DNA from 2 places in the Gracilibacillus caseinilyticus genome. Region 2 is predicted to be linked to the other one. Evidence: a T-box and tRNA genes for the amino acid it is inferred to sense, from the RefSeq annotation. Region 2 holds a T-box; the other holds one or more tRNA genes.
What was found. The T-box of region 2 lies ahead of pheS (phenylalanine--tRNA ligase subunit alpha). A T-box ahead of a tRNA ligase gene usually reads a tRNA of that ligase, here a tRNA-Phe.

Region 1 (7,443 bases), 260 kb from region 2:
GTTTTTCTGCTGTACCTGTTTTCCCTGCCATTTCGTAAGGGAACCCACTCCATTGAGTTGAAGCCGTTCCACTTTCATAAACCCTTCTAAATCCTTCTTGGACTTGTTCAATATATTTTTCGTCCATTTCAACACGATTTAAGACTTCGGGTTCGAATGATTCGATAATTTTTCCTGGTGTCCCAGTTGTGCTATTGTCAGGTTCTCTGATTTCCTTTACAAGACGTGGCTTCATACGATAGCCATCATTAGCGATAGTTGAAACATATTGCGCTAATTGTAATGTCGTATACGTATCATACTGGCCAATTGCCAAGTGCAGCAGATTACCCTGTACGGGGTTCGCTCCAGTCACACCTGTTGCTTCAAAAGGTAAATCAATTCCAGTTTTAACACCTAATCCAAACTGGTTATAATAATTTCGCATCGTATTAAAAGCGCTATAATCAAAGTTGTATAATGGTTCATTTAACCGATAGGTTGCACCGGCAATTTTAATAGCAATTCGTGCCATATAAACGTTTGAAGATTCCTGCAAGGCAGTAAGATCAGAAATGCTGCTACCTAAAAAAGCGTGCGATGCAAATTCAGGTGTCGATTTAATTTTAATCGGAACATCACTCAGCCTTGAGCCAATATCTACTACACCCTCTTGATAACCTGCTAGCAATGTCGCACCCTTTATTGCAGAACCAGGCTCATGAGAATCATAAATTGTGCGATATGCCTGATTTAGATATTCATCATTCTTCTTATCATAACGGTAACCAGACATAGCTAATATATCACCTGTTTGCGGATTCATGACGACAGCCATCGCATCCTTTAAATAACCGTTATTACTAGCGGAATTGTTAATGGCTTTTTCTAACTCTTCCTGGACAATCTTATCAACTTCCTGCTGAAATTCCATATCTACGGTTAGCACAAGGTCTTTTCCTCTTTGCCCATCTACTACGACTTCTGAATTGACCACATTTCCGTCTGAATTAGTCGTGTACTGAACTTGTTCTTTTCTTCCACGTAACACACTTTCGTACTCTTGCTCCAGTCCACTTGTACCAACACGGTCATTCCAGGTATAGCCATTTGCTAAATAGAAGTCACTATTATCACGAGGAATGCCCTCTTCAGAAGAAGTCAGATTACCAATAAATGAGCTAAATGTATCCTCATATTCACGCTCACGTTCCCAGTCAATTACCGCATCAATGTTAGGTAAATCCGTTAAATGTTCGGCCACTTTAGCATATTCTTCATCTGTTAAGCCTTCATTTACAACAACATGTGGTGACAACTCGTAGGCAGAGTCCAATTCCTTCTTAATAGCTATTATGTTGTTAAGTTCGCTTGTCCAATCAACTGTTGAAAGGTCTTCCTCTGTAATACTGTCCAATTCAATCTGATACCGCTCACTCGCAGTCAATGTTTTTTCTTCTTCGGTCAACCGATCAGTGATCGTCTCCTGATTGTTTAAATACCAATATTCTTTTTTATCTCGTTCTGTAATTTCATCACGTAACGCTTCATCATCTTTAATAATCATGATGTATTTAGCTAATTTCCTTGCTAGTTCTAATCTTTCCGTTGCAGATTCACCATTTTTTGGAGGTGTATATATAATGGATTTAACTGCCTGGTTATCCACTACCAGATCAAAGTTACTATCATACATTTTCCCTCTTGGCACAGGTTTTTCTGAAGGTGTATTATCAGTCTGATTTATTTTCCGCTGTGCCTCTTCTCCATTCAGGATCTGAACGACCCCAAGTTGAATAATTAATAGTGAAAAGACAAGAAAAACCGATACAAATAAAATATTTAACCGGAGAGGCAATTGCGCCTTTTTCTTTTTCAATTTTTTCTTTTTTCTCCATTTAAGATGTAGTTTCATGTTCTACTCCCCCTGATGAAAACATCCTTTATAGTATAACACGAAAATCTGTGCTTTTACTATGATGGAGTGTTATATATAGAAGAATCTGTTTTGCGCACAAAATAATACGCAATAAGGTTCCCAGATCCGATTGTCAGCAGCAATATTGGTATAATAAATTCCGGGTCAAATACTAATACGCCAATAATAAATAGTGAAATGGCGGATACCCTGCCAATATTAACAAACAATTCTCGGAAAATTATATATTCTATTCTTAATTCTTTTGCTCCCTTGGCTTTACCTATAATATCGTACGTAAGGGAAATAAACGGCACGTTAAAGACTGGGTAAGCCACCCCTACTACCACTCCGTACAATAACAACATCCAGAAGCCAGGTTGAAATACAAAGATACCTACTCCCAGATATAGCAATAAACCACCGAAAAATATTGTCTTTTTTCGATTGCTTTTTTTTGTTAGCTTCGTGATCACATAGTAACCAACAAATGAACAAAAAGAAAAAAGAAGATTAAAGGATCCTAAAGCAAATTCACTGTCCGTAGCAATGTATACCCAAATTGCTACAATAAAAATAAATAATCCTTCCCGTAAACCTTGAAAAATATGCGCATTAAGAATAAATCGCCAGTTACTGTTTGATTTTCTTTCCTCTACAACATGCCGAAACAGAAATCGTCCAGTTGCTTTTCGCTTTTTGAGGAAAAACGAACAAACCACTGCTAATAAAAATAAAAAAAAGGATATAAAGAAAATAATACTATATCCTTGAAAATTATCCAGCTTCGAAATAATATATCCCGCAACGAAGGGGCCAATCATGCCGCCTAATGATTGTAAGACCCCTAAAATACCATTAAAAAAATCACGAGATTCCGGCTCAGTTACTTCAAACGTTAAAACATTAAATGCTAGCCAGTAAAAACCATATCCAATTCCTAAAATAGCCCCTAGAAGATAAGGTATTTTCGAGGCTTGGTCGCCAACTAACAATACAGTGACGTAGAATATAGATAAAAATGTTACACCAAAACGGATAATAAGAGTTCGATCCACTTTCTTAGTAAATTTACCTGCAATCACGAACGCAATCGGTTGTAATATGTAAATAAATAAATTGTATACCGCTATATCTACATAATTGCCTGATTGTTTCCATAAAAAAACATTTACGAATGCATTCGATAAAAAAGTAGCTAACGAATACAGTCCGCCAATTGTTAAGAGTATTTTTAAATCTTTACTGTTGGGTAATCGGTTTGTCGAAGATTTCGGCTTATGATTCATCGTATACACCTCACTACAATCTAATCTTTATTTTGATCTAGAAAGGCGGAGTTATACATATGAATCATAGAGAAAAGAAGGAAACACAACAAAAGGACTATAGTATCAAACTATAGTCCTTTTAATGTTAATGGAGATTATTTTGCTTCACTATATAGACTTGCTACTTTATCCCAATCCACTACATTCCAGAATGCTGCAATGTAATCAGGGCGTTTGTTTTGGTATTTAAGGTAGTACGCATGCTCCCATACGTCTAATCCTAAGATTGGTGCTTTACCTTCTGAAATAGGAGTGTCTTGATTTGGTGTGCTGATAATTTCAAGGTTACCGTTGTTTACTACTAACCAAGCCCAGCCTGAACCAAAACGACCTGCTGCAGCAGCTGCAAATTCATCTTTGAACTTATCAAAGTTACCAAATGTCGCATTGATCTGGTCAGCTAATTCACCTGTTGGTTCACCGCCACCATTTGGAGATAGCAATGTCCAGAATAAGCTGTGATTAGCATGTCCGCCACCGTTGTTACGCACTGCTGTACGGATATTTTCAGGTACCGCGTCAAGATTTGCAAGAATGTCTTCGATTGATTTGCTAGCCAAATCATCATGACCTTCAAGTGCAGCATTTAATTTTGTAACATAAGTGTTGTGATGTTTAGTGTGATGAATGTTCATTGTTTCTTTATCAATATGAGGCTCTAATGCATCATATCCATAAGATAATTCTGGTAATGTAAAGTTTGCCATGTTTAATTCCTCCTATTTTTTAATTAGAAAGTATAAAAATCTCTCTATTCAGAATGGTATCAAATCATTTTATTGAAATGCAACTATTTAGCATTCCTTTTTGTATATATTTTATACAAGAATCGATGTAGTTTTATCTAGCTGAAGCTTGAAATATGAAAAATGCCACTGAGGAAAATAAGGGTAGCCAAATAAAAAAACAAGCTTTATCTAATGCTTGTTTAGAAATGGTGGCTCGGGACGGAATCGAACCGCCGACACACGGATTTTCAGTCCGTTGCTCTACCGACTGAGCTACCGAGCCAATCCTTTATGAAATTCAACCAACTAATATGTATATGGCGGAGGAGGAGGGATTCGAACCCCCGCGGGCCGTGAAGCCCCTGGCGGTTTTCAAGACCGCTCCCTTCAGCCGGACTTGGGTACTCCTCCGAATGTAGTTGGTGGACCCTGCAGGATTCGAACCTGCGACCGATCGGTTATGAGCCGATAGCTCTAACCAACTGAGCTAAGGGTCCTATGTTACGTATATTATATAATGGGGCGACCGGTGGGGATCGAACCCACGTATGTCGGAACCACAATCCGATGTGTTAACCACTTCACCACGACCGCCATTATGTTTGGTAGCGGCGGAGGGAATCGAACCCCCGACCTCACGGGTATGAACCGTACGCTCTAGCCAGCTGAGCTACACCGCCATGGCTCCACAGGTAGGATTCGAACCTACGACCGATCGGTTAACAGCCGATAGCTCTACCACTGAGCTACTGTGGAATAAATTATGTAATTACTGAAGCGACATTTAATAATTTACCATATCCATATTAGATCGTCAATAGTTTTATTGCATTTTTTATTTTTTTGTCGATAAGAGATGAAAATAGTCTGGAATCACCCAGACTATTTCCCACTATTTATTGTTTATAACGTTCTCCCAATACCTCATCTGCAATGTTCACAGCATGATCACCGATTCGTTCCAAGTTACTGATAATATCAGCAAACACGATACCTGCTGCACCCGAACATGCACCTTCATTTAACCGAATAATATGTTTTTTACGGTATGTTCTTTCCATTTTATCAATTTCATTTTCTTTTTGCACAACATTTAAGGCTGCTTCTCTGTCCATAGTGTCCAGAGCTCTGATAGCCTCTTTAACCGTAATGATTGTTAAATCAAACATGTCATTTAAATCGATCATTCCTTGCTCAGTAATATCAACTTTATTGGACATTTTAAAATGGACTAATTCGATAATGTTCTCAAAGTGATCACCAATTCGCTCAATATCACGAACTGAATTAATTAAAGCTGAATGTTTGTTAATTTCTGATTCCGAGAAATCTTTCTTAGATAAGTCTACCAGATAAGAAGTAATTTCCCTATCCAGATTATTTAATGCCCCTTCAATTTGTATAGCAAGTTCAGAGGTCTTCGGATTTTGTTTGTTTAAGAACAGACTTGTTTCTTCCAATCCTTTGGTCGCATACTCACCCATTCTGATTACTTCTGCTTTTGCCTGATCTAATGCGACAGAAGGAGATTGTTCAATAAAAATTGGATCTAAATGTTTTGGTTTATATTCTATTTCTACATCCTCACCAGGGATGATTTTTGTTACAAGTAATGCTAATAAACCGATAAACGGAAACTGTACGGCAGTGTTTAGCATATTAAATATACCATGTGCATAGGCAATAGTCATCGACGGATTTAACTCCAGTGCTCCTTGAATGTAGCTTATAAAGTTACTATAAGCACCGATGAAAATGATAACTATTGTAGCCCCTATTACGTTAAATATTACATGAGTTAATGCTGCTCGTTTGGCTGCTACTGTTGCACCGATAGATGCTAACACAGCAGTAATGGTTGTCCCGATATTATCCCCGAATAATACAGGTAAGGCTGCTTTTATTTCGATAGCACCTTCCATCATGAGGCTTTGCAATATACCGATGGTAGCACTTGAACTTTGAACGACAACTGTAAATACTGTTCCAATAATAACACCGAGTATCGGGTTATTGGACATGTCAACCGTTAATTCATGAAATGCTTGCAAATCACGTAATGGTTTTAAGCCTGAACTCATTAGTTCCAGTCCAAAGAATAATGATCCAAAACCAAAAATGGTGATCCCAATATTCGTTACTTTACTATTTTTAATAAAGAATATAAGTAGTGCGCCGATACCCATGATTGGCAGCGCGTATTCACCCAGGTCAAAACCGATAATAAACGCTGTTACTGTAGTACCGATGTTTGCCCCCATAATAACACCTATTGACTGTCGCAACGTCATAAATCCTGCGTTTACCAATCCTACCGTCAATACAGTTGTCCCCGAACTGGATTGAATTAAGATGGTTACAATAATCCCGGCAAGTACACCCATAAAAGGATTACTGGTGAATTTGTCTAGAATATCTCGTAATCGGTCACCGGCTGTTTTTTGTAATCCTTCGCCCATGTACTTAATACCTAATAGAAAAATACCTAAGCCAGCAACAAACTCCAAGATCATAGCTTGTACATTTAAATCCAAAAGTGTTCATCCCTTCTCACAAAACTTTTTCTTTCTTTTTATTATGACCATTGTGCCGAAAGTATTGCTTAAAATTCTTATCCATTTTTATTTCCGACATAAGTTGACAAACTTTCCGCACACACCAATTCATTATTAATGATAGGTATATATTTTGTAAAGGCTTTTTATATAAAATTTACAAAAGATTAACACTTATTTTTATTGTACCAAGTTATTCCATGATTGAAAGCGTTTAACGAAATTTTAGTTACATTCTTTTCCCTGTAAGGTTATGAAATGTAAAATTAATCAGGTTGCTTTTTTATAGGATAACAATATTGCTTTACCACCTTATTAAATATAATCTGGCTATATGATCTAGATAAAGAAAAAACGAGCTTCCCCCACCGGCTTAAGCTATCTATAATACGGATTGTGTCAACTGGCTTAATGGTAATTTTGAAATCAGTTTGTAGAGATAGGCTAAAAACTTGTCCAATAAATGGGGGTCACCGCAGTCCCGCGGGAGTCTAAGTGGTTAGCCTACGCTAGGATAAAACTCTGCAACTTTTGCAAGAACTAGCATATAGAGCATATCCATAATTGTCATGCCATTCTAATTCTAAATATCGTAATGCCTAGCACTACTGCTTTTAGCTGTTACGTACGTAGTAGCACTTCACTAAAGCGTAGGAAATATGCGGAGACTCCGCATGCGTCAGTGCGAGCCGAAGCCGTGCCCACAGGACGCGGAGCATATTTCCATAAAACATTTCAAAATAGCCTAATTGTTAGACAGTTACACTTTACATCATCCGTATTATAAGAATCCATATTTCTTCAGTATGAATCTGTAATTCGGCTTTATGACTGACTTCTATGTTGCGTTCTTTACTTTTAAAAGAAAAAGTCTGCTGGTGTTATCCGGCAGACTTTCTTTTTTCTTGCACTAAAATTTTTGTTCCATCTAC
Region 2 (7,443 bases):
GATCCGTTGATATGCTGGTCTGTACATTGCCAGCTAACACATCACGAATTGATTGACTTGTAGCAGTAGCATTTAAAAATTGTTCAGCCGGAAGCTGATTGTTGGTCGTATAGGCTTGTACGGAATTATTCATAACAGTTTGCAGGAGCTGTGCGAAATCGGATGAGGAAGAAGTACTATTTCCTGCACCGGTTATCGTAGACATTGCCTGCATCTGCATGAGTGGATAGAATGATTGAACGTTCAATGATATAATCTCCCTTTTAGTGCGTGTTCAACAAGGAGGACAAAAAGCGCAAAGAACGGAGAAGTAAGCGAACGCAGAAGTTCACAATGATTTTTCCTGGACTTTTTGAACATCCCTTTTAGTAAGATATAACTATGTTTACTATACCTTTAATCATTGGAAAAAGCAATCGATTTTTTAGGAGGTTATCCAGCCTTTTCATCATTTGTATGACAGGCAGTTCTAACAATTTCTTGGTATTAATTAAAAAACGTCGCAGTTCTAATTGAGCTGCGACGTTTTCTTCTTATTTTTGGCTAACTGCTTCTTCTAAAGCTTGTAAGACTTCTGTTTTTTCTTGTTCATCTGCATTTTGCCAATATAATTCAAACAAAACACCAAGACCAGGTAACATTTTTTCTTCACCACTTTGGATGGCGTCGACGATTGTAGCTTCTAATTGATTGGCATTATTTCCAGTGACATTGGAAATAATTGCTTTACGCAAATTTAAATCCATTTTTTCACCCCATCTTCTGTCATTATTTCATTTTAGTTTGACCTTAATGTGTCATAATATGTATGATAGAAGCAATTAAAGAAGAGGAATGAAGTAGACATGTTAACATCTGTGAAAAATGAAAAAGTAAAAAGCTGGCGCAAATTAAAAAAGAAAAAAGAACGAGATAGTGAAGGGAAATTTCTCATTGAAGGGTATCATTTAATCGAGGAAGCAATGAAAAGTGAATGGAACATAGAAGAAATTATTTACCAAACAGGTTCGGACGTAGAAGGTGGTTGGAAACACTTCCCGTTACATGAGGTGACAGACAATGTCATGATGGCAATAACGGAGACAAAGAATCCCCAAGGAGTATTGGCTGTTATCCACAAAAAAGAAGGGAGTAATGCTAATATATCACGAGCACTCCTTATTGACAGAGTACAGGATCCTGGAAATGTTGGGACAATGATTCGAACAGCAGATGCTGCAGGATTTGACACAGTTATTCTTGGAGAAGGAACCGCTGATTTATACAATGACAAGGTGATCCGCGCCACACAAGGTTCACTTTTTCATATGGAGATTTATCAAGCTAATTTGAACGATACCATGAATGAACTGAAGCAACATGGTATAACGGTGTGGTCTACCGGGTTAAGCAATGCCGACTATTATCATGATTTAGCTATCCCTGATAAACTAGCTATTATTGTCGGCAACGAAGGAGAAGGTGTTGCTGCTGAAATAATGGCGCAAGCTGATCAAAATGTAAAAATCCCGATATATGGAAAAGCGGAGTCATTGAATGTCAGTATCGCTGCAGCAGTTCTTATGTATGCAACAGCAAAAAAAGTTTAAATTTTTTCGGGAAAAGAGAACAAGGACTTGCATCCCGCTACAAGCTTGCTTATACTATATTAAGTAAAAACAATTATAAAAGGCGATGAAAGAGTCAGTAAATATGTCATGAATCGTTGGCAGGGAAGAAGCACCGTAGACTGAGAGTGTTTCTAGCGAGTACATATTGAAATTTCACTCTGGAGCTGACACTTGGACCTTGCCTGATGCAAGTAAAGGTGTTCCGGGAAAACCGTTATCTGATTACTGAGGTGGATATAGCTCATTTTGCTGTATCAACAAGGGTGGTACCGCGATACATACAGTCTCGTCCCTTTTATAGGGATGAGGCTTTTTTTATTGTTTTTGAAATCAAAAAGGAGGTTCCAAACATGAAAGAACAATTGCAAGCATTGGAACAAGAAGCATTACAAAAAGTAGATGAAGCAACATCACTGCAAGCATTGCAAGATGTACGTGTTGCCTATTTAGGGAAAAAAGGACCCATTACAGAAGTGTTAAGAGGCATGGGTAAGTTATCAAAAGAAGAAAGACCTGTCATTGGTGAGTTAGCTAACACTGTACGAGGCAATATCGCAACCTCACTAGACAAAAAGAAAGCAGCAATGGAAGCAGAAGAGTTAGAAAAACAATTAGCAGATGAAACCATTGATGTGTCCTTGCCTGGACGCCCTGTACCAACTGGTGGCAAGCATTTGTTAACTAGTATAGTTGAAGAAATTGAAGACCTTTTTATCGGTATGGGATTTGAAGTGCGTGAAGGTCCTGAAGTAGAAACAGATTACTACAATTTCGAAGCATTAAACTTACCAAAGGGTCACCCGGCTCGAGATATGCAGGATTCTTTCTATATTACAGAAGACATCTTACTGCGAACGCACACATCACCAGTGCAGGCACGTACGATGAATATGATTAAGGGCGAACGTCCGGTGAAAATGATTTGTCCTGGTAAAGTGTACCGTCGTGATACAGATGACGCAACGCATTCACACCAGTTCACTCAAATCGAAGGATTGTATGTTGATCGTAATGTGCGTATGAGCGATTTAAAAGGGGTATTAGACCGCTTTGCTAAACAGATGTTCGGTTCAGATCGTGAAATCCGCTTACGTCCAAGCTTCTTCCCTTTTACAGAACCGTCGGTAGAGATGGACATTTCGTGTAAGGTTTGTCATGGGGATGGCTGCAGCGTATGTAAAAAAACAGGTTGGATTGAAATTTTAGGTGCTGGTATGGTACACCCACGTGTATTAGAAATGGCTGGTTATGATCCAAAAGAGTATAGCGGATTTGCCTTCGGAATGGGCCCAGAACGAATTGCGATGCTGAAATATGGTGTCGATGATATTCGCCATTTCTATACGAACGACATTCGATTCTTGAAACAGTACCATCAAGCATAAGGAGGACGAGAAAGCATGTTAGTATCATTAAATTGGTTAAAAAATTATGTCGATATAGATCAGTTAAACTACGAAGATTTAGCGGAACGAATTACGAAATCAGGGATAGAAGTAGAAGGATTGGAAAATTTTGCAATACCAGCAAAGAACGTTGTTGTTGGTTATGTGGAGAGCTGTGAAAAGCATCCGAATGCAGATAAACTGAATTTATGCCAAGTGAATGTAGGCGATGAAACGTTGCAAATTATCTGTGGCGCACCGAATATTGCAGCAGGCCAAAAAGTAGCTGTAGCCAAACCAGGTGCCGTACTGCCTGGAAATTTCAAAATCAAAAAGGCTAAATTACGTGGTGTAGAATCTAATGGTATGATCTGCTCCATGCAAGAATTGGGTGTGGAAGAAAAGTATGTACCGAAAGAGTTCTCAACTGGTATTTTCGTATTTCCAGAAGATGCGGAAGTTGGTACAGATGTAACGTCATTGCTTAATTTAGATGATGTTATTATGGAATTAGGATTAACACCGAACAGATCGGATGCCTTAAGCATGTTAGGCGTTGCATATGAAGTTGCAGCTATATTAGATGTACCGATCCGATTACCACATACGAATTATCACACAATTGAAAAAAATGTAGCAGACGCTGTAACTGTAAAAGTAGAAGCAACTGAGCAGAATCCTTATTATGGAGCGTTTGTTGCAAAAGATGTAAAAATCGGACCGTCACCACTTTGGATGCGAAATTGTTTGATGGCAGCAGGAATTCGACCGATTAACAATGTTGTAGATATTACGAATTATGTGTTACTGGAATACGGACAGCCGCTTCACGCTTTTGATTACGATAAATTCGGATCCAACGAAGTAGTCGTAAGAATGGCAGAAGAAGGGGAGAAATTTGTAACGTTGGATGATCAGGAACGCACATTAACGAATGAACATCTTGTGATCACGAATGGAGAAGTCCCAGTAGCATTAGCTGGTGTTATGGGTGGAGCTGACTCAGAAGTATCTGAAGAAACGACGACAGTGTTACTAGAAGCTGCTTACTTCGCAGGTCCAACAGTTCGCAAAGCATCGAAAGATTTTGATTTAAGAAGTGAAGCAAGTACGAGATTTGAAAAAGGTGTCGATCCGAATCGTGTTCGTCTTGCCGGTGAGCGTGCCTGCCAGCTATTAGAAAAATATGCAGGTGCTCAAATTTTGACTGGTATCGCAGCTTACGATGCATTAGATTATACGGAAAAAACAGTAACGATCTGGTCCTCTGTTATTAATGATCGTCTTGGTACTGCTATTTCTAATGAAGACATTGCCGATATCTTGCGTAAGCTACACTTTAAATATGAACAAGATGATGAAACATTCACGGTTTACGCACCAACACGACGTCAGGATATTGTTATTTTCGAAGATATGCTCGAAGAAGTGGCACGTATTTATGGCTATGATAATCTGCCATTTACATTACCAGCTGGAGAACAAGCTGGCGGTTTAACAGAATACCAAGCGTTAAAACGTCACATTAAACGCTTTTTGGAAGGGGCAGGTTTATCAGAAACTGTCACTTATTCCTTAACCAGCGGGACAAGAGCAACGGAATTAGTAAGTCCAGAAGTCGCAGAGAAAATGGTCTCTGCTGTTTCGTTGTCCATGCCGATGAGTGAGGAACACAGTACATTACGTCTCAGTATATTACCAGAGATGCTAGCATCTGTTTCCTATAATTTAGCTCGAAAGCAGTCAAATATCGCTTATTATGAGCTAGGAAGTATCTTTCTTTCTGAAGAAGAGCAAGTGACGACACAACCAGAGGAAAAATTACGCTTAGCAGGTGCGTTAACCGGTGAGTGGACCTTGCAGCCATGGCAGCAAGAGAAAAAAGCAGTCGATTTCTTTGTTGTAAAAGGTATCTTAGAGGCGTTATTTGGGTCATTGAATACAGAAGTGACCTTTACACAGGCGAAATTGGAAGGCATGCATCCAGGTCGTACTGCTCAACTGTTCGTAGGTGACCGTTCTGTCGGCTTTGTTGGTCAATTACATCCACAATTGCAAAAAGATTATGATCTCAAAGAAACGTTTGTTTTTGATGTCGACATGGATTATATTTTAGCGAGCTATCAGAATGAACCAAGTTTTGCTAAGATTCCACGTTTCCCAAGCGTAACGAGAGATATTGCACTTGTGGTGGATCAACATGTTGCGGCAGGCGCTGTAGAGGCAACAATTGCACAAGCCGGTGGAGCTCTGGTTCAGCACATTCAAGTATTCGATGTCTACCAGGGTGAGCACTTGCCAGATGGTAAGAAGTCGATCGCTTTCAGCCTGTTCTATCAAGATCCGGAGCGTACATTAACAGATGACGAAGTAGAAGCATCGTACCAGGCAATATTAGACGCAGTAGCAACAGAACACCAGGCAGAATTAAGAGGATAAACAACAAGGCTGCATTTTTTAACAAGATGCAGCCTTCTTTAACACAACGAAACAAAAAAAGATCAAGATGTTATTTCTTAGCAAATTTCAGTGCTTTTTCGGTATTGGCAAAATGCATTTTTGCTAAATCAGATAGGTGTTCCAAGCCGTGCTTTTTAATTAGATATGCAGCTGTCTCGTCCACTTTACTCGAAGCCCCTTTCGGAATAGTGATGCCTGCTTGAGAAGACAGTTTCTCCATTTCTTTGACGAATTTTGCTCTTGCGATAATCGATGCAGCAGCAACAGCAGTAGAATAGCTTTCTGCTTTCGTCATAAAGTAAGTCTGCTTTTCTAATTGTATGCCTTCCTGCTTAATATGTTTGATATAGGAAGACGGCTGGCAAAATTGGTCGATAAGAATGCCTGCCCCTGGATCGGCTTCCAGTTTTTTTAGCAGTTTTTGAATGGCATGCTGATGAAGCATTGCTTTCATCTTCCCTTGATTCCAGCCTTTTTTCTGCAGTTGGTTGTACTTGTCATTATGTAATGTCATTAATGTGTACGGAATTTTCTCTTTCACGATTTCCTTTGCTAATACACGAATACGATCATCTGTCAGGGTTTTGGAATCGGTGATGCCTAACGATTTCAGTAATCCGGTTTTTTCTTCGGGAACATAGACAGCACTGACCGTAATCGGACCAAAATAATCTCCTGTACCAGCTTCATCTGTGCCTATATGGGCAGAGCGGAATAATGATTCTGGCGGCATATAATCATGTTCATTAACAGAACCTTGGTCACGAGAAGATCCCTTCGTATTAGTCGCGATTTTCTGCCATCTATTTGATTCGGTAACGGCTTGCTGTCCCTGGAACATTACTTTACCAGAGTGGTAGGCTGTAATCGTGACATTATTATATTTAGCTAAGAAAAGACTATTTGCCGGAACTTTGGTAATATAATCTACGTAATAATCTTTTAGCTTTGGTAAATCTTTTTTAGTAATCTGTAAAACAATAGTTGACACTAGCATTCGTCCTTTCTTATTTTCTATAATAAGTATAACAGGAAAGGTTTTATCAGAATAGTTTTCTAATTGAATGCTTCATGTTAATATTAATTTTAAGGTTATTTGTCTAGAAGGGGGAATCATGGTGTCCCAACCAGAAAAAGCACGGACCACCGTTGATATATATGGTAGATCCTACAATATTGTAGGGAATGAAAAACATGAACAAGTACGCATAGTGGCTAGCCTGGTCGATGAAAAAATGCGTGAAATACATGAGGTTAATAAATCATTGGACACTACGAATTTAGCAGTTTTAACAGCAGTTAATACAATGAATGATTACATAAAGTTAAAAGAAGAGTTTGACGTATTACAAAAATTACTTGAGGAGAAAGAGGAATAGCGTTGTCATGGTGAATTTAATATTGATTGTTTTATTTATAATTGGAGTACTTGTTGGAATGAGAAGAGGATTTATCCTGCAAGTTCTTCATTTGACTGGATTTATTGTTGCTTTTATTGTTGCAGCTACTTATTATGATGATTTGGCGTCTAATTTGGAGCTGTGGATTCCATATCCGGAAATTATGTCAGATGCGTCATGGGCTGTTTTCTTAGAAGCAGTTCCTTTAGAAACTGCTTATTATAATGCTATTGCATTTGGTGCATTATTTTTTGTAAGTAAAATTATTCTGCAGATCATCGCTACCATGCTTGATTTTGTTGCTGATTTACCGTTCTTGCGACTGATCAACAGCTGGTTAGGAGCGGTATTAGGCTTTGTTGAAGTTTATTTGCTTATTTTTGTTGCACTATATATATTAGCATTGGCTCCTGTATCACATATTCAGACGATGATTGATCATTCAGGTATCGCAACTTCGATTATTGAACATACTCCAGTATTGTCAGAGAAATTGACGAATTATTGGTTTGAAAGTGATCCATTTCATAAGGAGTAGTACATATGCCCTTGCAACGAGAGACAGCAAGGGTATTTATCTGTAAAGTG

Region 1: it has a tRNA-Phe gene. The T-box ahead of pheS (phenylalanine--tRNA ligase subunit alpha) is inferred to sense a tRNA for this amino acid. The anticodon was not compared.

The regions. Positions count from the first base shown of each region.
Region 1 is NZ_CP095072.1:3,253,525-3,260,967, reverse strand. Features, by position in the region: gene MUN88_RS15405 (peptidoglycan D,D-transpeptidase FtsI family protein) at 1-1,894, opposite strand, end outside; gene MUN88_RS15400 (MFS transporter) at 1,954-3,186, opposite strand; gene sodA (superoxide dismutase) at 3,324-3,935, opposite strand; tRNA gene MUN88_RS15390 (tRNA-Phe) at 4,164-4,239, opposite strand; tRNA gene MUN88_RS15385 (tRNA-Ser) at 4,275-4,367, opposite strand; tRNA gene MUN88_RS15380 (tRNA-Ile) at 4,377-4,453, opposite strand; tRNA gene MUN88_RS15375 (tRNA-His) at 4,475-4,550, opposite strand; tRNA gene MUN88_RS15370 (tRNA-Met) at 4,560-4,636, opposite strand; tRNA gene MUN88_RS15365 (tRNA-Asn) at 4,638-4,712, opposite strand; gene MUN88_RS15360 (Na/Pi cotransporter family protein) at 4,853-6,490, opposite strand; gene MUN88_RS15355 (NfeD family protein) at 7,393-7,443, opposite strand, start outside.
Region 2 is NZ_CP095072.1:2,990,644-2,998,086, forward strand. Features, by position in the region: gene MUN88_RS14035 (lytic transglycosylase domain-containing protein) at 1-247, opposite strand, end outside; gene sspI (small acid-soluble spore protein SspI) at 534-746, opposite strand; gene MUN88_RS14045 (TrmH family RNA methyltransferase) at 846-1,589, shown strand; T-box leader at 1,666-1,907, shown strand; gene pheS (phenylalanine--tRNA ligase subunit alpha) at 1,961-2,995, shown strand; gene pheT (phenylalanine--tRNA ligase subunit beta) at 3,011-5,434, shown strand; gene rnhC (ribonuclease HIII) at 5,505-6,452, opposite strand; gene zapA (cell division protein ZapA) at 6,574-6,834, shown strand; gene MUN88_RS14070 (CvpA family protein) at 6,842-7,393, shown strand.